One region of the Desulfothermus sp. genome, then DNA from elsewhere that is predicted to be linked to it. Evidence: riboswitches for the same ligand, from Rfam matches in the RefSeq annotation. Region 1 holds a riboswitch; each other region holds the start of a gene.
The links. Region 1 has a riboswitch for cobalamin ahead of ACY2V1_RS07320 (ABC transporter substrate-binding protein). Riboswitches for the same ligand answer to the same signal wherever they lie in the genome.
Positions count from the first base shown of each region.

Region 2: it holds a riboswitch for cobalamin, as region 1 does, so the genes downstream of both, ACY2V1_RS10770 (hypothetical protein) here and ACY2V1_RS07320 (ABC transporter substrate-binding protein) in region 1, are expected to answer to the same signal.
Region 3: it holds a riboswitch for cobalamin, as region 1 does, so the genes downstream of both, ACY2V1_RS09710 (FecCD family ABC transporter permease) here and ACY2V1_RS07320 (ABC transporter substrate-binding protein) in region 1, are expected to answer to the same signal.
Region 4: it holds a riboswitch for cobalamin, as region 1 does, so the genes downstream of both, ACY2V1_RS04430 (TonB-dependent receptor plug domain-containing protein) here and ACY2V1_RS07320 (ABC transporter substrate-binding protein) in region 1, are expected to answer to the same signal.

Region 1 covers NZ_JBMYBT010000095.1:532-5,905, forward strand. Annotated here, with positions in the region: partial or broken gene ACY2V1_RS07315 (M48 family metallopeptidase) at 1-825, shown strand, start outside; cobalamin riboswitch at 962-1,275, shown strand; gene ACY2V1_RS07320 (ABC transporter substrate-binding protein) at 1,550-2,317, shown strand; gene ACY2V1_RS07325 (substrate-binding domain-containing protein) at 2,318-2,611, shown strand; gene ACY2V1_RS07330 (FecCD family ABC transporter permease) at 2,618-3,637, shown strand; gene ACY2V1_RS07335 (ABC transporter ATP-binding protein) at 3,634-4,866, shown strand; gene ACY2V1_RS07340 (radical SAM protein) at 4,832-5,374, shown strand, end outside.
Region 2 covers NZ_JBMYBT010000146.1:19-4,882, forward strand. Annotated here, with positions in the region: partial or broken gene ACY2V1_RS10765 (TonB-dependent receptor plug domain-containing protein) at 1-1,325, opposite strand, end outside; gene ACY2V1_RS10770 (hypothetical protein) at 1,349-1,609, opposite strand; cobalamin riboswitch at 1,762-2,091, opposite strand; gene ACY2V1_RS10775 (adenosylcobinamide amidohydrolase) at 2,132-4,108, opposite strand; gene ACY2V1_RS10780 (ABC transporter substrate-binding protein) at 4,212-4,864, opposite strand, start outside.
Region 3 covers NZ_JBMYBT010000131.1:21,993-27,366, reverse strand. Annotated here, with positions in the region: gene ACY2V1_RS09720 (ABC transporter substrate-binding protein) at 1-161, opposite strand, end outside; gene ACY2V1_RS09715 (ABC transporter ATP-binding protein) at 163-954, opposite strand; gene ACY2V1_RS09710 (FecCD family ABC transporter permease) at 957-1,970, opposite strand; cobalamin riboswitch at 2,059-2,304, opposite strand; gene ACY2V1_RS09705 (damage-control phosphatase ARMT1 family protein) at 2,539-3,408, shown strand; gene ACY2V1_RS09700 (FmdB family zinc ribbon protein) at 3,447-3,701, shown strand; gene ACY2V1_RS09695 (MBL fold metallo-hydrolase) at 3,720-4,571, opposite strand; gene ACY2V1_RS09690 (P-loop NTPase) at 4,689-5,374, opposite strand, start outside.
Region 4 covers NZ_JBMYBT010000063.1:1,525-6,898, forward strand. Annotated here, with positions in the region: gene ACY2V1_RS04430 (TonB-dependent receptor plug domain-containing protein) at 1-1,419, opposite strand, end outside; cobalamin riboswitch at 1,543-1,731, opposite strand; gene ACY2V1_RS04435 (hypothetical protein) at 1,803-2,228, opposite strand; gene ACY2V1_RS04440 (nucleotide-binding protein) at 2,206-2,334, opposite strand; gene ACY2V1_RS04445 (hypothetical protein) at 3,039-3,248, opposite strand; gene ACY2V1_RS04450 (hypothetical protein) at 3,343-3,690, opposite strand; gene ACY2V1_RS04455 (ABC transporter ATP-binding protein) at 3,853-4,578, opposite strand; gene ACY2V1_RS04460 (ABC transporter permease subunit) at 4,565-5,344, opposite strand; gene wtpA (tungstate ABC transporter substrate-binding protein WtpA) at 5,348-5,374, opposite strand, start outside.

The sequences.
Region 1 (5,374 bases):
ATTTTTCTTTCTCAGGAAAGTATACCAAAGAATTATCGTCAGGCCTATGTACATTTATATGGAATCAGAGAATATCCAACAGTACTTTATGTAATACCTACTTCACCAGCAGAAAAAGCGGGTTTAAAACCAGGAGATGTAATTTATGCTGTTAACCAGCAACATTTATTGCCAGGCACAAAAGGAATAAAAATTTTAAGCCAAGTTTTGAAACACAATCATGGTGAAAAAATTGTGTTATCAATAGAACGTAAAACCAAAAACCTCAACATTGTAATTAAACCAGTGTGTATATGTAATTATTCAATAATATTAAAAAATAGCGATCAAGTGAATGCATTTGCAGATGGTCAACACGTGGTTGTTTTCTCAGGAATGATGAGGTTCTTAGATTCTGATGATGAATTGGCTCTAATTATAGGCCATGAATTAGCCCATAATACTATGGGACACATACAGAAACAAGCTGTGAATAGAACGATTGGAACTCTTTTAGGTGCTATTGTAAGTGAATTAACAGGGGTAAATGTAACAAGAATAGGAGCACAAACAGGACAATTGCTCTTTAGCCAGGAGTTTGAGGCTGAAGCAGATTATGTGGGATGTTATTATGCTGCTCGCGCAGGATACGATGTCTCAGGAGCTGCCCAGTTATGGAGGCGTATGGCTGCTACTCATCCTTTAGCCATCAACTTAAAAGGAAGCACCCATCCATCTACAGCAAAGCGGTTTTTAGCTATTGAGAAAACAGCTGAAGAAATTAAACAAAAAATAAAAAGGGGAGAGCCTTTAATTCCAGAAAAAAAAGATCATTATAAAGATTAACTCTTTTGCTCTTAGACACGGAGCTTCTGACAGAATATTTAGATGAAACCTGTATAAGTAGGATTAGGCAATCCATTTTTATGGTTTTTAAAAACATGATTGACAACGTTAGATTCCAAAGATAAGTTCCCTTGAAAAAAACAAAATATCTCTAGGTTCCCTGTATTCAGGGTGAAACGGGAAGCCGGTGAAAATCCGGCACTGGCCCGCAGCCGTGAGAGGGGACGAAAGCTGGAATATGCCACTCTTGACACCTTTTCACCATGACTCCTCAAAAATTAAGGAGCTCGGTTAAAGGTGCCAAGGGGAAGGCTCCAGCTCGCTCTGGTGAACATTCTAAAAAGAAAATTTTATTCACCGGGGCGAGTCCTGTTGAATTTCCTTAAGTATTCAACAGGGCAAGTAGGATGATCCTCAAGTCGGAAGACCGGCCTAGAGATAATAAAAAGGACGAAGCTTCGAGGCTAACTGCTTCGTTCTCGGAAAGGGTGACTTGCCTTAAGCTAAAGCCCATTTCCTGAGAACCCGCCTGAAGCTTCCTCCTTAGTATGCAAAAATAAATTGCATAAGGAGGAACAAAATGACTCATCAACTCTATCCTTTAATTTAATACCAGTTATTGTTTAAAGAAGTTTTTTATTTAATAGCTCTATCTATAATTGTGATCCTGGTGTAATTAGTTGTTTTTGTTTTCCAGAACAATTTAATAAGGATATTTATGCCAATGAGTAAATATTTATGGGGTTTATTAATTTTATTTCTCTTATTTTCATGCCATTCTTCTACATTTGAGTCCTTTGGAGAATTTTCAATAAAAAAATTATCCAACGGAGTAAAAGAGATTACAGATGGTGTTGGCAGAAAATTTGTCTTAGTGCCAAAAGGCATAAAAGCTCCAAAACAATACACCAAAGATGAAATAATATATATCCCAGTTAAAAGGGTTATTGCATATTCAGGATACAATGTCTCCCTTCTTAGAGGTCTTGAAGTATTAAATACTCTAGTTGGAGTTACTCATAAAAAAGATTACTGGACAATAGACTATGTAAAACATGGCCTTGAAAATGGATCTATTATATATGTAGGTGAATCCAATGCAGTTGATTATGAGCTTATTAAAAAGGCAAGTCCTGAAGTAGTGTTTACCTGGAATCTGGCAGATATACCTAAATTAGAAGAAATGGGTATTAAATGCATTGTAACAACAACTAAAAGTGCAATGGATCTCAATACGAGAATGAAATTTATGTTATTTTTATCTCAATTCTTTAATAAAGAAGAGGTAGCAGAGGAATTTGTAAAGAAAGTTAAGAAGACTATAAAAGATATAAATACAAAATTAAAACATATTTCATCAAAGCCAAAGGTAATATGGGGAGATATTTATGAAAAAAGAGTGTTAATTGAACCAGGTGATTCCTGGTCTGCACAAATTGTTGAAATAGCAGGTGGAGACTATCTCTTTAGCGATATTAGGGGGAGTTCCTGAATGGAGATATCTCTGGAGAGGTTTCTCTCCAGCGGAAGACAGGCAGATATATTGTTCACTTATCGTACTTCAATTACAGGTGCATCTTCTAAAGAAGTACTGGCCAAGATAAATCCTTTAATCAAAGATATAAAACCCCTAACAAAAGGGGCAGTTTATTCACCCCTGCCTAATTACTCTCAGTCAATGGATAGGCTGGATGAGATAATTAAAGAGATTGCAGCAATCCTTCATCCAGAAAAATTTCCAGGATATAGACTGAAATTTTTTACCAAACTCCCTGATAAAGGATAAAAAAATATGGTTGGTTTTAAAAGGTCTTCCAGGGGGGTTATCTTTATTTGTTGTGCTTTTATTCTCATAGTATTTATATGGCTATCTCTCTCAATAGGGTCAGTATCCATAACTCAAAAAAGGCTCCTTTATTTGATTTTTTCTCACGACACTTATTCAACTGACGGCTTTATTCTCTGGAATATAAGGATTCCACGCACCATTGCTGCAGTGTTAGGAGGTGGTTTTTTAGGGGTATCAGGCCTACTTTTACAGATATTTTTCAGAAATCCCCTAGCTGGTCCATTTATTCTGGGAATTTCTTCAGGTGCCACATTGGTAGTTGCCCTGGTCATGCTAACATCTATTGCACTTGGTTTTACCCAAATTGCGCCTTATCTAACCACCCTCTCTGCCCTTTTTGGTGCATACATTACAATGTTTATAGTGCTTATAGTGGCAACAAGAGTAAAAAATCCCATCACCCTTTTAATTATTGGTCTGATGATAGGCTATCTATGCCACAGTATCACCAGTATTTTAATGGCATTTGCTGAACAGGAAAGGATCAAGGGTTTTGTGCTATGGCAAATGGGAAGTTTCTCAGGATTTAAATGGTCAGAGATCAGGATACTCACCTTTGTTGGGCTAATAATATTGATATGTACTTATCTTATTTCAAAGCCATTAAATGGATTATTACTTGGGGATATTGATGCAAAATCCCTTGGAGTTAGGGTAAAGATGATCCGTTTTTTAATAGTTCTCTTTTCCTGCGCATTATCAGGACTGGTTACTGCTGGGGCAGGACCAGTTGCTTTTATCGGCATTGCAATACCCCATATGGGAAGGCTTATATTTTCTACTTCTGATAACAGGGTTTTAGTTCCAGGGGTGTTTTTGCTTGCAGGAATAGTTACAGGAGTATCTGATTTAATTGCAAGAAACATATTTTCACCTGTAGAAGTGCCAATTAGTGCTGTAACTGCTATTTTTGGTGCACCTATTATAATTGCTCTTGTATCTAAGAGGAAAATGGAGATATGAAAAATAAAGAAAAGGTTATCTCTGTCTCTGATCTAGATATAGGATATGGGAATAAAAAGGTCTTATCTAACGTAGATTTTGATGTATTAAAGGGAAAATTTGTCTCTATATTAGGTCCTAATGGTGCAGGCAAAACTACACTATTATTAACTCTGGCAAAGATATTAAAACCAATTAAAGGAACTATTTTTATAAAAAGCACTCCTCTTAATAAAATACAAATTTCAAACATGGCAAAACTCATTTCAGTTCTCTTTACAAAAAGATCTAATCCACCTTTTTTTGATGTATTTTCCTATGTAGCACTTGGAAGATATCCCCATACAAATATTTTGGGAAAGCTTACAAAAAGAGATAAAAAAATAGTTGAAGATGCTCTTAAATTGGTTGGTGCTCTTTATTTAAAAGAAAAACCAATGGAGATGTTGAGTGATGGAGAGCGACAAAAGGTATATATTGCCAGGGGACTATCTCAAGAACCCGAAATAATGATCCTGGACGAGCCCACAATACACTTAGATCTAAAACACAAGGTGGAAATAATTTCCATACTCAAAAATTTATGTACAAAAAAGAATATTACAATAATAGCTTCCCTTCACCAGCTTGAGCTGGCAATGAAGGTCTCTGATTATGTTATTTTGGTAAAAGATGGCAAGATGATAGCCAAAGGAACTCCTGAACAAATCCTAACACAAGAAAATGTATCTCGCCTATACAATTTTAATGGTGTAAAGTTTAATCCCCTTTTAGGCTCAATTGAGATCTCTCAACAATACAATAAATCCCAGCCAATGATATTTGTACTTGGTGGTATGGGATATGGAACTCCAATTTATAGGGTTTTATCAAGAAAAGGATTTTGTATATCTACAGGAATATTATATAAAAATGATATCGACTGGTTTATTGCAAAACAAATGAATGCAATATGTGTTGATGAAACTCCATTTTTACCAATAAAAGATGAAAAAATATCTAAATGTAAAGAATTAATAAAGGATTCAATAATGATTATTGATCCAATTCCAAACTCTAATACCCTGTATAATAAATCAAAAATTATCAATTCAGCTATAAATTTTAACAAGAAAGTAATTTTATTTAATCAAACTAAGACAAATCCAAATTCAGAATATGTAATCAATTTAAATAATTTAGATGAATTAGATTCTATATTGGACGGTGTTAGACATGATAAAATATTTAATAATTATAATAACAACTAATTGTAATTTAAATTGTATCTATTGTTATATTGGAGATCAAGAAAGGTTAGTAATTGCAAAGGATATTATTGATAAAGGTTTAAGTTTAATACCCAATAAAACTGCACCACTACATATACAAATAACAGGTGGTGAACCTACCCTATATCCTGAATTAATAGAATATACATGTAAAAATATAAAAAAACATCTTCCTATGGCTACTATTGGGATTCAGACAAATGCTACATTGTTAGATAGCTCTATTGTTAAGATATTTAAGAAATATGATCTCCAAGTAGGAGTAAGTCTTGATGGTCCAGGGGAGGTTCATAATATCTTGAGGGGTAAATTTACAGATACCATTAAAGGCATAGAGCTTTTAAAAAGGAATAGGATAAAATGTCGTATTACAACCACCCTTACTTCCCTTAATGTGACTTCACTTAAAAAATTGGCTCTTCTTATTGATTTGCTTGAAAATATAGAAGGAATTGGTCTTGATATGGTTGTAAAAAAAGGACGTGCT
Region 2 (4,864 bases), on a different contig from region 1:
TAATCTGATGCAAGTTCTTTTGCACTTGGCATCCTATAGCCCTGGGCATAGTTTGCCCTGATTTTGATATTATCATTAATAAGATATGTCGCCCCTATTGTTGGGCATATATGTGTCTTGTCTTTATCATGTCCTTCCCCTTTTTCCACTTCTACTTTAAATTTGTCATATCTAGCACCACCAGATATGACAAATCTATTATCAAGGAGTTTGATCTTTCCCAGAATAAATCCAGCTGGATTTTTATATTTGGTTTCTCTGGGTTGATATGGACTTGATTCAATTCTGTAATACACCCAGTCAAAACCGCCTGTTATTACAAAGTTTTCCATATCCAGGGTAAGCTGCCCTTGTGCTCCCCTATGAGTTGTTTCTTTTGTTGTGGGGATTCCATCATCCCAGCCGTCAGGATTACTCATAAGTGGATCTACCCATCTATCTCTGTCTTTTCCCTGAAAGTATCTAAACTTCCAAAATAGAGGAAGTGATGAAGTAGTGCCCTCATAAATGAAATCCGCTGAACTAAGAGATTTATCTGAATAATCATCTAAATCATTTTGACTTAGATAAGAAGGACTGCCTGCTCTATCCACATCAAATTTGGTATAGATTACACCAATCCTGTTACCAGGTAAGAACTCATAACCAATGTTAAAGGAGTAATTCTCTTTTTTATCATAGCCTGTATTTTTGTATTTTGTGTTATCTGCTGTATCATAGTCGTCCATTTTCCCTCGGCTATAAGAAAATGAGTAGTCAAATTTATTTATTTTACCAAAAGAGCCTATGGTCCCGTCTTGATAATTGAAGCTTCCAAGTGTTCCTTCCAAAAAAGCATGGGGTTTTCCTCTTCCCCTTTTTGTTATTACATTTATAACACCGCCAATACCAGCAGATCCATATTGAACTGCCCCAGGACCTCTGATAATTTCTATTCTTTCAATGTTTTTTGTTAGGATCTTGGCCACATTTCCTGTTCCTGCACGTCTACCATCTAAAAGGATAAGTACATGTCCAAGGAGGTCATTTCCGTGTGTTTCTGTTCTAAAACCACGAATTCCAACAGATGTTAAGGTGCCAGGATATTGTCTAATAGTGCCTATGCCCTTTTCTGAAAGGAGCTCTCCTAAATCCCTTGCAGAGGAGGCTTCTATCTCTTCTGGTCCAATTACCTGGATGTTCATGGGTGTTTCTTTTATAGATTCTTTGTACCTGCTTGCAGTAACCACTATAGTATCCAACGAGGTCTGGTTTTCATATGCAAAGGTATCTTGAGAAACAAGAAAGGCTAAAATTCCGATGAAAACTACTAAATACTTTTTCATTTTGTGATTTCCTCCTTGATATTTTAGCCACAAAGTCTCATTTCTTTGCCAGTGAATTTGATCTTCATGTCCTTTCCAATTTCTACAAATCTAAGGAGTATCCTTTTCATCCCACGTCTTGTCATTTCCCACCAACCATAAGTTATATCTTCCTCACTACCTGGAGAATGGGCAATTTCTATTAAGTCTGCATCTTTAAAAATTTTTTTTAGATCCTTTTTTACCTGCTCTAGATCCAAATTTTCAGTGTCTGTTCTAACATAACAAATAACTCCTGTCCTCATAACCTTTCCTCCTTTTTTTAAACTTAAATTTTTCATTGTTTAAAATACAAATAAAAAAATCCCTGAAATCCTTCATACAAGCAGGATTTCAGGGATTTCCCGTTTTTATCCCCAAAACTATATATAGTTTTTAAGCCCCTTGCTCCGAGAGACTTAAAAGCTCTTTCCAGGCAGGTCTTCTGACTCTAAGGATCATCCTACTTGCCCTGTTGAATAACCCCTTTTCTTAGGAGATTCAACAGAACTCACCCTGTTATTATTCAACAGGGCAGGCCCTGTTGAATATAGTTCCCTTTTGGGAAATTCAACAGGTCAAGGCCCCGTTGCATTATTCAACGGAGCAAGCTGCGCCTTCCCCTGGTGTTTTAACCAGAGTGGCATTTTGCAGCTTTCGTCCCCTTATCACAGCCGCGGGCCGGTTCCGGATTCTCACCGGATTCCCTTTTAAGCCCATTATAGGCACCTGGTAGATTTTATATAAAACCCAACTCAAATCAAAAGTCAAGAATTATCTTTTTTGGCTTACTGGTTAGTTACAGACTCCTCTACAGCTGTTAAAAATGAATTTAGTCCTATCTTTAAAACCTTAGGGATATTATTATCATTAACAAATCTTTTTACTTCTATATTTTCCTTTCCTGATATAGAACTTAAAACAAGTTGTTCCAATTTAGAAACAGCAGATATATCTTTTATATGGCCTTTTTCATATTCATCAGACAGAACTAAAAATTCCTGCATAATAGATGCATATTCTTTCTTTAAAAGAAGATCTTCTAATTTTTGAACAAAAAATTCCTTTTTATTTTTTGGTATAAGTTCACTATTGTAGACAATATCAAATATAGATATGTCCCTTTCGTTTAATTTTTTAAAAATAGATCGATCTTCTATCAGTTTATTTTGTTTTTTTATAGCAATTTTTACCGCATCATATACGGCCTTTGCAATTAATTCTCCAAGTTTTGAATGACCACCTGCATTGTCTAAAGTAAATTTCCCATCTCCTTGAACAATAATTATATTATCTGTGCCCGTGCCTGTTGCCTGATATATTTTGGGATTGTATGAACTTCTTATATCAAGATCATTTAATAGAGCACTTTTTGCCTCTGTTGCAGTGATTATAGCTCTGGTCATGGCCCGAGGAGTGAGTTTTGCATTTGTCATAATTATCATATTAATTGTGCCTGGGTCTATTTCATAATAGCAACCCATATCTTTTGACATTCTCATGGCATTGGTCTTAACCCCTGCAGTTGCAAACACATAGACTGCCAAATCTTTGTATTCTTTTTTTATCATGGCCAGATTATCCATATCTGCGCCTGTAAACAAGAGACTTGAATCTTCCTCTTTAATTTGTAGAGTATTATATATCCTTTTTCTGGATTTTTCTAATCCCAGGTGATGAGTAATTCTCCAACAAGGTGGTGGTGTATAATGATTGCCGACATTTATTATATTGTACCTGGGGCCTTCTAAGGTTGAAATTATATTTATTGGTTTTTCAAAGGTTATTAGAATAGTTTTATTTATAAAGTCAAATATAGATGATTTTATGATATTCACACTTTTAATATAGCCAAGAGATATAGGTATTTTCCTTTTTGATATTATTTTATCTTTATTTACCCAATATCTATCATCCAAAAATTCTTTAGAATATATATCAGATGCCAGCCACGATACAAAATATCCCGTATGGGCCGAAAGACGACAGGTCAAAGCACATGGATATGAATATATACGATTATTTTTTATAGCTGATACATCTCTCCAACCTGGTAGTGTTTTTATCTTATTTATTAATCTTTTGTCTCCACCACAAAAATACACAACCTGGGGATTAAAGTTTAACCAATCTCTTTTACTGACTTCAATAATAGAGCCTTGTCCTTGAAAATTTGGTGGAATGCCACCTGCCAATTTGATGAGTTGAGTCTGAAAGGAATTTACTGTAGGAGTCATTAAAACATTCCTACCCATTATTCTCATAACCCGTAATCTTTGTTGTTTCTTAATATGACTCAATTTTTTTTGGATATGATCTAATTGATATTTAATCTTCTTAATTAGCCTAAGTCCATTATCTTTTTTCTCAAATATATCTGATAAAATTTTGATTGTCCTATATAAAGAAGGAATATCCTTTGGTTCAAAAACAATTATCTTAACGCCATTTTTTTCAAATCCATTTATGATTTTTCTATGCCTTTTTGAACAAAAAATTATATCAGGATTTATCTTTTTTATCCTCTTTGTTGATGGATATAAAAAACCACCTACTATATGTGCTCCTTCTATTACATATTCATCATAATATGTTATCCCTTTAATATGTTCTTTTTCACCTATTTCATACAAAATTTCAGTAATAGATGGAGAAAGAGATACAACTTTTTGGGGTTTTTTATTTATTTCTATGAATCTTTTAGCATCATCCAAAAATTTTACTTGATAACAATATGAAAGAGGTGAATATAAAAATAAACTCATAAATATAATCCAAATTTTTTTTAGATTCATAATTTAGCAATACTCCCATTTGTATATATCTTTTAAAATATATTTTGCTGCAAATTCTTAAATTTTTATTTTATCAATTTTTCTCATTGACAATTTTTTTTAATGCCTTTTCAAAGATCATTGACAGAAGTTTTAGTCCTTGAATTGCTCTAGGTGAAGGACGATTGAAAAAATCTGAATTTACAACAAACACATTTGAATATTTTACTGCATTTATTTCTTTATACTTTTCCCAGAATTGTTTGAGGTTATTTAAATTGTGTTCTGAATGAACCATTGATGTTATGATTATAATATCTGGATTTAACCCTATGACCTGTTCAACAGAGATTCTTGGATACCCTTTAAGATTTTTAAATATATTTACACCCCCAGCTACCTTTATTAAATTGTCTATGAGTGTATTTTTACCAACTGTAACCATTGGATCCACCCCTATTTGAAAGAATACCTTTGGGGGATTGATATACAATGACGCTCTTTTTTGAACTAACAACACATCTTTCTTTAACCTTTCCACAACTGCTTTGGCCTGTTTCTCACATCCAACGATTTCCCCAAGAACAAGCATTGTGGAAAACAGAGATTCAATATCTCTTGGATCAACAACAAAGACCTTTATTCCAATTTCTTTAAGTTTAAATACAATGTGTTTTGGATTGCCGTCTTTAGTGGCAATACACAAATCTGGTTTAAGTGCAAGTATCTTCTCAATACTTGGAGATA
Region 3 (5,374 bases), on a different contig from region 1:
GAAATTATTCTATTATATGGATTAGTTATTTTTATATGCCTTCCTCCATCATCAGTTAACATATCATTTTTTATTTTAAATCCATAGACCAATGTTGAACTAACTACAAATAAAAATAAATTGATTATTAAAAATTTTGTTACATTATTTTTTCTTCTCATACTAATACCTCCCATTTGTAAATATTACTTGATAACAATTTAATTTTTTTTCAAAACGAAGCATAACCTCTACTTCAAATATCTTTTTTAAGATATCTTCATTTATAATATCACCTGTAGGACCACCTATTATAATCTCACCATTTTTTAAAAATATTAATTCATCACAAAAAAATAAAGCCTCATTTATGTTGTGAAATACGCATATTACAGTCCTATTTTTATTAATCACCCTCTTCTTAAAACTATTTAATATTCTTAAACTGTGCTTTACATCCAGATTAGATGTTGGTTCGTCTAATAGAAAAATTGGTGTATCCTGGGCTAATGCCCGTGCTATCATAACCCTTTGCCTTTCACCTCCACTTAATTCAGTTATCAATCTATTTCTAAATTTAAATATATCTACTTCCCTTTCCACGTGCTCTACAATTTCAAAATCTTTTTGAGTTGGGAAAGAAAATCTCTTAATATATGGATATCTACCCATGGTCACAATTTCATCAACACTAAATGGGAAATTAAAAGTAAAATTTTGCGGCACATATGATATTTTCTTTCCAATTTCTGTTTTTTTTATTTCTTTTATATGTTTTTTAAATAAAAACACATTGCCTTTGTCTGGAGTTTTAAAACCAAGCAATATATCGAGTAATGTGGATTTTCCACTCCCATTTGGACCTAAAATTCCATAAAACTTACCTGGATAAAACTTAAAAGAAATGTCCTTTAAAACAAGTAGATCTTGGTACGAAAACGAAACATGATCTATTTTTAGGATTTCACTAACCACTTTTAAAAACCTACCTGTTTTTTCCTAAATATATAACAGAAAAAGGGTCCACCTATTAGGGCAGTAAGCACTCCTATTGGAACTTCTGTAGGTAGAACGGCCCTGGTTAGTGTATCAGCCATAGTGAGCATTATTGCCCCGCATATTAGGGAGATAGGCAAAAGTTTTAAATGATTTGGACCTACCACTGATCGCATCATATGGGGAACAAGCAAGCCTACAAATCCAATAATTCCAGAAAATGATACGCAGACACCAGTTAAAAGAGAACCAAATACAAGCAATAATATACGCACCCTATTTGGATCCACACCCATTGATAGAGCTGTTTTTCCCCCAAGGCTAAGCAAATTAAGCTCTCTAAAATAAAATATAAATACACCAAAGGATATAATAAGACACCCTACAATTAATAATGCGCTTGTCCAGGTAGATGATGCAAAACTCCCTAAAAGCCAAAACACAATAACTGAAACCCTCTCCTGCGCCAGGTATTTACAAAAGCTAATACCAGCAGAGAGAATCGCTGATACAATAACACCTGATAAGATCAAATTGTTTGATGAAATTCCACCACTGGAAGTAGAAGAGAGATATACAACTACAAGAAGGGTTATAAGCCCAAAGACAAATGCGAAAAAAGGTACACTATAGATTCCCAAGAAGTTGAACCCAAAAAGCAAGGCAACTGATGCTCCAAAGGCAGCACCTGCAGAAATTCCCAGGGTATATGGATCTGCTAAGGGATTTAAAAGGATGCCCTGAAACACAACCCCACAAACAGAGAGGGATGCGCCAACTAAAGCAGCACAAATTATACGGGGCAGTCTAACGTCCCAGACAACAGAGGAATGTATATTGGAAATATTATCGTATGTTATACCAGTTAACTTAGATAAAATAATCTTTATAATTTCAAAAAAAGGGATCTTTACAAATCCCAGACCAAGAGATATAATTACTGTGAGAATAAGAAAAATAAATGCAAAAATAAGCTGAAAATAAAATTTTTTCATAAAAAAATCCCAGTTTGTCTTTTTTTTTGACAAACCAGGATGTCCCATTTTCATCCAGGTCCAAAAAATTTCTTGCCGTTTAACAACAAGATCCGTTCCCATTCAGGCAGGTCTTCTGACTCAAGGGATCATCCTAGTCACTGCGCCTTCCCACCAAACACCTAAAAAAGTTCTAGGTTTTAAGTTCTATGTTCAAGGTTCTAAGGTTAAAACCCAGGTGCTTTGGCAGTGGCCTTTGCAGCTTTCGTCCCCCTATCACAGCGATGGGTTCGTTCCCGATTTTCACGGGATTCCCTTTTAAGCCCAAATAGGCACCTGAATGGTTATAAAATAATTTAAAAAAGAGCATGAGCACTAAAATTTGAACAAGGTATTAATGGATAAAATGAAAATCTTCAAGCAAAACTTAAAAGTTCCCAAGTTATATATTTTTCATCTAGGGATGGTTGTTTTCCTAACAAATTTGTTGATATCTGAGAAATATTTCGCCTCCTACAATAAATTAGTTGTCAAAAATAAAAACTTTTCTTAAAAAGAATCCCAAGATTTTAATAAAGGGGATAAAGAGATGAAGACCTATTTGGAATGCATCCCATGTTTTGTTCGTCATTGTCTTGACGTAGGAAAAATAACTGGAGCAGACGAAAAACTTCAAGAGCAATTATTGAGAGAAGCGCTTCTAAGTTTAAGCAAAATAGATATGTCAAAACCACCACCATATACTGCAAAACACATCCATTCATTAATCAGAAAAATAACCAATAATCCAGACCCATACAAAGAGATAAAAATCAGGCATAATAAATTGGCAATAAAAATATATCCAAAACTAAAATCAATGGTAAAGGACTCTCCAGATCCCATAAATACTGCCATGAGGCTTGCCATGGCAGGAAACATTATAGACCTTGGAGTAAAAAATAATATTACAGAACAAGAAGTAGAAAAATCCATAGCCAACGGATTATCACAACCAGTTATTGGAGATTTTCAATTATTTAAAAAAGAAATAAAAAATTCAAAAAATATCCTTTATTTAGCAGATAATGCCGGTGAAATAGTATTTGATAAAATATTTATTGAAGAAATTGGCCCAGAAAAAATAACGCTAGTAGTTAGAGGTGGCCCTATTATAAATGATGCAACTATCCATGATGCTGAATTTTGCAATTTACCTAAAATTGTCAATGTTATAGACAATGGATCAGATGCACCAGGAACTATTTTAGAAGACTGCAAAGAAGAATTCTTAAATAAATTCTGGAATTCGGATTTAGTTATTGCAAAGGGTCAGGGCAATTTTGAAAGCTTAAGCAATGTAGAACACAATATCTTTTTCTTATTTAAGGCAAAATGTAATGTTATTGCAAATCATGCCAATGTTCAGGTGGGTTCTTGTGTATTGACACGACCAATTAAAGAGGATAAAAATGATTAAAAAAATAAGGGAGTTCAGAGGGAAAAAGGAGGAATTCTATGCCAACTTATGAATATGAATGCACAAACTGTGGATATAAATTTGAGATAAAACAATCAATGTCAGATAATCCAATAAATGAGTGCCCCCAATGCGGAGGCACAGTCAAACGCTTAATCAGCGGCGGGATGGGATTTATTTTAAAGGGAACGAGCTCTTCTACTTCCCATAAAAGAGAGGGGAAAGAATGTAGATTCGAAACTACGGGGAAGACCTGTTGTGGTAGAAGTGAGCCCTGTGGAAAGTGCCACTGAAAAAAACTATTCAAAAAATCAAAACTCCTTGGACCACCCAACATTTGCAAATTCAAATCTCTCTTTAAACCTCATATAGCAGTGGGAAGCGGCAACAGGACCTGTGCAATGTGAAACTGCAACAAGCTCAACTGAAAAACGCTCAAGCTCATCTAAAATATTGTTTAATTCCTCTCCTGGTGGGAAAAATCCAAGGTGGGTACCGCCAATTACTCCATAAAATTTTTTATGCCCTGTTTTTTTTGATAAATATCTAAGAATATTTACAACTCCACTGTGTGCACATCCAAGTAATACAACAGGGCCTTTGTCTGTTTCAATGAGTAAGCTTATATCGTCGTTAAATGGATCTTCAATATATTCTCCATGATCTGTTCTTACAACAAGACGTGTGTCTTTTATGGCAAATTTCTCTTCCTTTGGTACCTCACCTGAATAATAAATTCCCTTTGAAATCTCTGTAAATTCTTTTAGATACACAAATTCAGCTTTAAGAGAATCTTCTAATATTTCTTTCTTAAATTTAATCCCAATATACACATAGTCACATCCTTTTGGAGTATTAAGTTTTGCGTATTTTGCACCAAAACAATCAGGGTGAAGATATACCTTTGCTCCCCTTGGGGGATATAAAGCATCTACAAGTCCACTTGTGTGGTCGTAATGCCCATGAGAAATCACTATCTTGTTAATCTCTTTAAAATCAACACCTAAGATAGATGCGTTGTGTTTTAAAGTAAAACCCTGACCAGTATCAAACAAAATTTTTTCACCGTCCTTTTCAATTAAAGCAGAAAAACCATGCTCACCAATGAGCCCAAACATAGCGCCTGCTGTGTTTTCACATAATATTGTAATTTTTGTGGACATAGTTTACACCTCCCCTTCCAGAACGCATATATTTATGCGTATTTAATAGTTAAAAAACAAAAAAAGGGACGAATCTTTTCGTCCCTTCTTATCAAATTTCCATTATTTTTAACAACCCTATTTTTCATCCAATTTTAATATTGGCTCTAATATCTTTAAAAGGGCCTTGGCTGCTGGTGAGTCTTGATGATATTTAATAAATACATCACCGCTATCTCCAGCCTCTACCAACTTGGGATCCAGGGGTATCTTTCCAAGAAACTCGACCCCTGTCTCCTTTGCCAGGGCCTCCCCTCCTCCTGATTTAAAGATATCTACCTCTTTACCACAATGGGGACATACAAAGCCACTCATATTTTCAACAACACCTATTATTGGATTCCCTGTATGACGACAAAAATTAATTGACCGCCTCACATCATCAACTGCCACGTCCTGTGGAGTAGTCACTATCACTGCACGGGCCTCTTTTCCCATAAGCTGCATAACAGAGAGGGGCTCATCACCAGTGCCAGGGGGACAATCCACTACAAGATAATCTAAAAATCCCCACACCACATCCTCTATAAATTGTTTTATTACTCCCATCTTAAGTGGACCTCTCCAGATTACAGAATCCTCCTTAGAAGGAAGTAAAAATCCCAGGGAAATTACTGATAAATTTTTAGACCATGCAATTGGATACATTCCATTTGCACCAACTTCAGGCCTTGCTCCATCCAATTTTAATAAACGTGGGATAGATGGGCCATGGACATCAACATCCATAAGTCCTACTTTTTTACCCTTTAAAGATAATCCCA
Region 4 (5,374 bases), on a different contig from region 1:
AGATTTAAAAGGTATTCCAGGAATCATCATCCAGGTTGGTGAGTAAAGCTCCTGAAGATTAGGAGCACGAAATGCCCGGCCAACAGATGCTCTAAAACTTATGTTATCATTCAGTTTGTATAAAATTCCAAGTTTTGGAGAAAAAGAATCTTCTGTCTCTGAATTAATATCATACCTTGCACCTAAGGTAATTAAAAGACGAGAATAGAACTCCATTTCATCTTGAAGGTAAATGGCATAAGTATTCATAGTTTCATCCATGACATCACCAATTACACTTCCGTCTTCTTTAGTGTTTTTCCAATGTGCTTTTATAAAATTGGAATCTATACCAAAAGTTAAATAACTAAAATTCTTAACAGGAATTGATGCTTTAATTTGAGCACCGACATTTCTTCCCCAATAATCACGATCTCCATACACGAACAAAAAAGGAGGTCCAAAAGGAGCAGAATTATCAATAATATGTTCCAATTTTGCTTCGCTTTTGTCATAATTAGTGAAAATTCTTGCCTCAAGGTCTAACTTGTTAAAAAGCGTAGTATGTCCGCTTAAATTCAAAAAGTACGAAGTTTTGTCTTGATCTCTTTTGCGCTCTACAGGGAGAAACACTGTTGTACCTCTTTCTGTGTAGGCTTTCATATAGTTTCCTGTAAATGTTATGCCAGTGACATCAGAAAAGTCATAGTCACAGCGTGCAAAAATTCTTTTGTCGTTATAGTCTGAATATTTACTTACATCTTTATATCTTTTATTAAAACCACCTGTTGCTGGATTATAAATGTAATCTACTTCTTTATCCCTGCGGTAGTGATTGTCTATAGTCCGATAGTCTCCATTCAAAGAATAAAAAAATTTGCCTTTTCGTCCAAGAATGCTGAGACCACCTTCTTTAAAGTCAAAATTTCCTAACCTAACCATCGGAACAATATCAATGCCCTCTTTTTCCCTTTTTTTTGATATAATATTGATAACTCCTCCCATTGCATTACTTCCGTAAAGTGAGGAAAAAGGACCTTTAACAACCTCCACGCGCTCAATAGATGATAACTGAAATTGGTTGAAATTAAGAAAACCTGTAATTGGCGAGTTAAGAGGCACTCCATCCATCATAAGCATTACCTTTTTGCTTCCACCTATACCGCGGATGTAAACACTTATAGGTGGACCAAAACCGACATCTGTATATCTTCTGATATCAACTCCTCCAAGCTTTCTTAAAATATCGTCTATGTTGGTTGCAGAAGAATTTTTAATATCCTCTTCTTTAACAACATCTACATCAGCGACCACCTTCTCAGCAGACCTTGGAGAGCGGGTCGCAGTAACTACTATTTCTTCCATCTCATGAACCTTTTGGGCATTACTTAATCCTGGTAAGAAAAAAAAGATTAGTAATGTAATAAAAATTCTTTTCATTTTAAGCCTCCTGCAATAAATTTTATCCAAAAAAAGAGTCCCTGAACCGTACATAAGCAGTCCAGGGACTCCCGTTTTATTCCAAAGGACCTCAGCTTATAGCTTTGGGCACCCGCCAAAGCTAATGCCTATCTGACTCAGGCAGGTCTTCTGACTCTAAGGATCAACCTACTTGCCACACCTTCCCAGGAGTATCCCTGCTCCCAGTGGCTTATATGTGGCTTTCGTCCCCTTATCACAGCCGCGGGCCGGTTCCGGATTTCCACCGGATTCCCTATTAAGCCTTACAGCACCTGAGTGATAAACTTTTTATAATATGTCTAACTATGTGTCAACCCCCTAAACATAACTATCCATTTTGACACTATCCTTTTTCTCTTGTGTTATTTCAACATTAATTTTAACACACTAACTAATATTCCAGTAAAGATAGCAATCTGACCCAGCCAGAATATAAACATCCACTTTATAGTGTCTGCACGCCATTTGTGTATCTCTGTCCTTAACTTCTCTTCTGTGGCTTTTATCTCTCCTCTTAACTTTTCTTCTGTTGCCTTTATTTCCCCTCTTATTTCTTCCATCTCCTTTCTTAGTCTTTCTTCATGGGCCTTAAGTTCATCTTTAGTTACAAGCTCCTTTGTTAATTCATCTTTAAGCTCTGTTTTAATGATAACCTTCTGCTCTTTTGCCTTCTCCTCTATTGAATAAAGGCCTTTCTCTATTGCTTCTATCACCTTCTTCGCAAGTTCAGGGTCAGATAAAACCGCCTCTACACTCTTTGTTATCTCATAAAGATAAAGCTGTATCAACGTCTATCAACCAAATATCTTTTCCCTGCTTCTTTAAATAATTCCCAAGCCAGACACTGGCTGTAGTCTTTCCAACACCGCATTTTCCTGCAACAGCTAATTTCATAAAAGCTCCTATTAATCTTTAGTAAAGAAATTGTAAAGAAATCTTTTAAAATATGCAACCTTATAAATTTATCTTTTGGGGACGGGAAGACCGGTCCCGGTGGGGATGAAAGAAAAGCAAGTGCGTTAGCACCTTGAAACTAAACGATCCAAAATATAAAATACAACCATAAAGGTGAAAATAAAGAGAGCGATAGTTTTTGAACTAAACCACCTAACGGAAGAATAGCAGATAATACTTGGACATCTTATACCAATACCAATTAGACATTCTCTTTCTAAATTTTCTATTAAGGAACTATCAGTCAGCCATTTATTTGTTGATGATAAAATTACATAGAATTTTTTGAAGGAGTATTTTAAACTAGTATTGGCATTATCAAGAGATTGGAGTAACTTTTTAAGTTTTTGGAAGATCCTAAAAAGTTCAAAAACAAAGGGACAGAAATTGTTAAATCACCAAAATAGGGATTGGCCCCAAATTTACAACCCGATAGTGATTTTGTTTGAAGATAGGTTATAAAAAATTTACACAAAAGGATAGACAGTCCCGCCGCCAACCGCAAGCCCAACGGGCGCAGCGAGTTGGCGGTTAGTCTATAATGTGATAATCTTTTCACTCTCCTGAATTAACTTATATAGATCTTTCTGTGTCCCCTTCTTATGATATCCTTCCTTCACTCCGTGAAGTTCCATTAATTTCCCTCAAGCAAACAATTGTCCTTCTGAAAGGGTAAATACTTTCGCCAGATTTTTTAAAGGAAACTTTTCAGAGTCTAATTTTTCATATTTTACTGAAGGTCCATTTAAAAATATAGTGACATCTTCTATTTCCTCCAGCATTATATTGGCAAGTCTAAAGGAGTTCCAAAGAACTTCGGGATTATCCTGACAAACAATAAACAGAATTTTCATATTTTTCTCCTTCTTGGTTCTAACGCCTGAGATGACCGGTTTGAAAAAGTATTAGCTTTTTCAAATCCAAGTTCATTCCATTGTTAAAAATTTCTCATTTCATAAATACATTTGTAATAAACGGTGCTACCTTAACCCCAATAATAACAAACATAGCTATGACAAAAGTTTCTATCCCTGCCCTAATACTGATTTCTTTCATAACAAACGCTGCGCCAAAATCTGTCAGAATACAAAAGGCAAGAGCTCCCCAAAGTCCAAATTTGGCAAATACTAAAACCATAGCTATGACCAACGGTATGGCAATAATACTTCCGAATAAAGCAGTATAAATAAGAGAAACATGGGAATGCTTAGCGATAATATAAACCATACCAGCCATCCTTGGACAGACAATAAACAAAGCTAACCCTATACCTGATATCAATAACTCCTTGGGCATATTATACTTTCCTTCCTATTTTTAACAATTATTATATATATTTAAAACCAAAATTTCCTATTTCAATTCTATTGTCAAGTTTTAAAAATTTTAAATTTGGCCATGAATCTGTTCATAGCCAATTTTTGTGAGAAAAGATATTCAATTTTACCTGAATATTTACTAATATGTTTTCAAAAAATTTTTAATCTCAATTAATTGCTCTTTTATGTTTTTTGCAAATCCATGTTGAGAATTTGAAAAAAAATCTTTTACAGAACCAAAAAATGTTATTTTACCTTTTTCAATTGTAAAAATCTTTTCACCAAGATATATAGCCTCTAATGGATCATGGGTTACATGGATAATGGTAAGGGAAAATTTTTGTTTTATTCTTTTTAAAAATTTAATAAGCCTCATCTTTAGGTGAAAATCCAAAGCAGTCAGTGGCTCGTCTAAAAGCAAAACCTCTGGTCTTATCATAAGAGACCTTGCCAGTGCAACCCTCTGTCTTTCTCCTCCGCTTAATTGAGAAGGCATTCTTTGGATTAGATGTTCAATCCCAAATTCTTTCATAATATTTGATATGTGTTCTTTGTCTGGTTTTATTTTTCTTGCCTTAAAAGGAAAAAAAAGGTGCTCTTCAACAGTCAAATTTGGGAAAAGCCCAAGATTTTGTGGCAAATAAACTATCATTCTATTTTCAGGTGGAAGTTTTGATATCTCTTTTTCATTTAACCTAATATAACCTTTGTCCATTTTCTCAAACCCGGCTATCTCTTTAAGAGCAAGACTTTTTCCAGCACCGCTTGGACCAAGCAAAATATTGTAGCTATTTGGTTCAATAAAGAGTTCAATACCTAAAGAAAATCCATTTTTATACGACTTTATAATCTTAGCTTCTAACATATTTTTTGTTTAAATATAAAAGGGTAAAAAATATAATTGAACACAAAAGTATTACCAAAGCACACACCGGCCTTGCTGCATTAAGACCATACTCTTCAAACCTTTCATACATAAGTATAGGGGCTGTTTTGGGAAAATAAGCTAGTATCAATAGAGCTCCTACCTCGCTTATACTTCTTGCAAAGGCGAGCACAGAACCTCTTATTATAGAAGGAAGCGCTAATGGAAAGGTGATGCGAAAAAAGGTGTATGTATGAGATGCACCAAGACTTCTTGCCACTATCTCAATCTCTTTGTCCACACTGTTAAATCCCACGATTGAAGAGGAGATTATAAAGGATATGCTTACAAACATCATGGCAAGCACAATTCCATAAACAGTATCAACAAAAGAGATATTTATTGTTCTAAAAAGGTGTCCTATAAAAGTCCTTTGGTTAAAAAGGGATAGAAGTGCAATTCCAACTGCTACATGGGGTATTGCAACTGGTATGTTGATTAAGCTCTCAACAACTGATTTTCCCCTGAACTGAATCCTGCTTAAAACGTAACCAATTGGTATTCCTAAAAAACATCCCAAAACAGTTGCCCAAAAAGCACAATAGATAGAATGGAATATGGAATGCCACACAACACCATCTTTTAAGGTGGCTATGAGGCTTTTTGAAGAGAGTTTAACAAATATGTGGATTATAGGGCCAGCGATGAAAAAAGCACCGATTGTGCTTATTATCACTGCCCCTATATTTAAAATGTTTTTTGACATGACTTAATGCTCAAACTTTTTTGAAGCCTC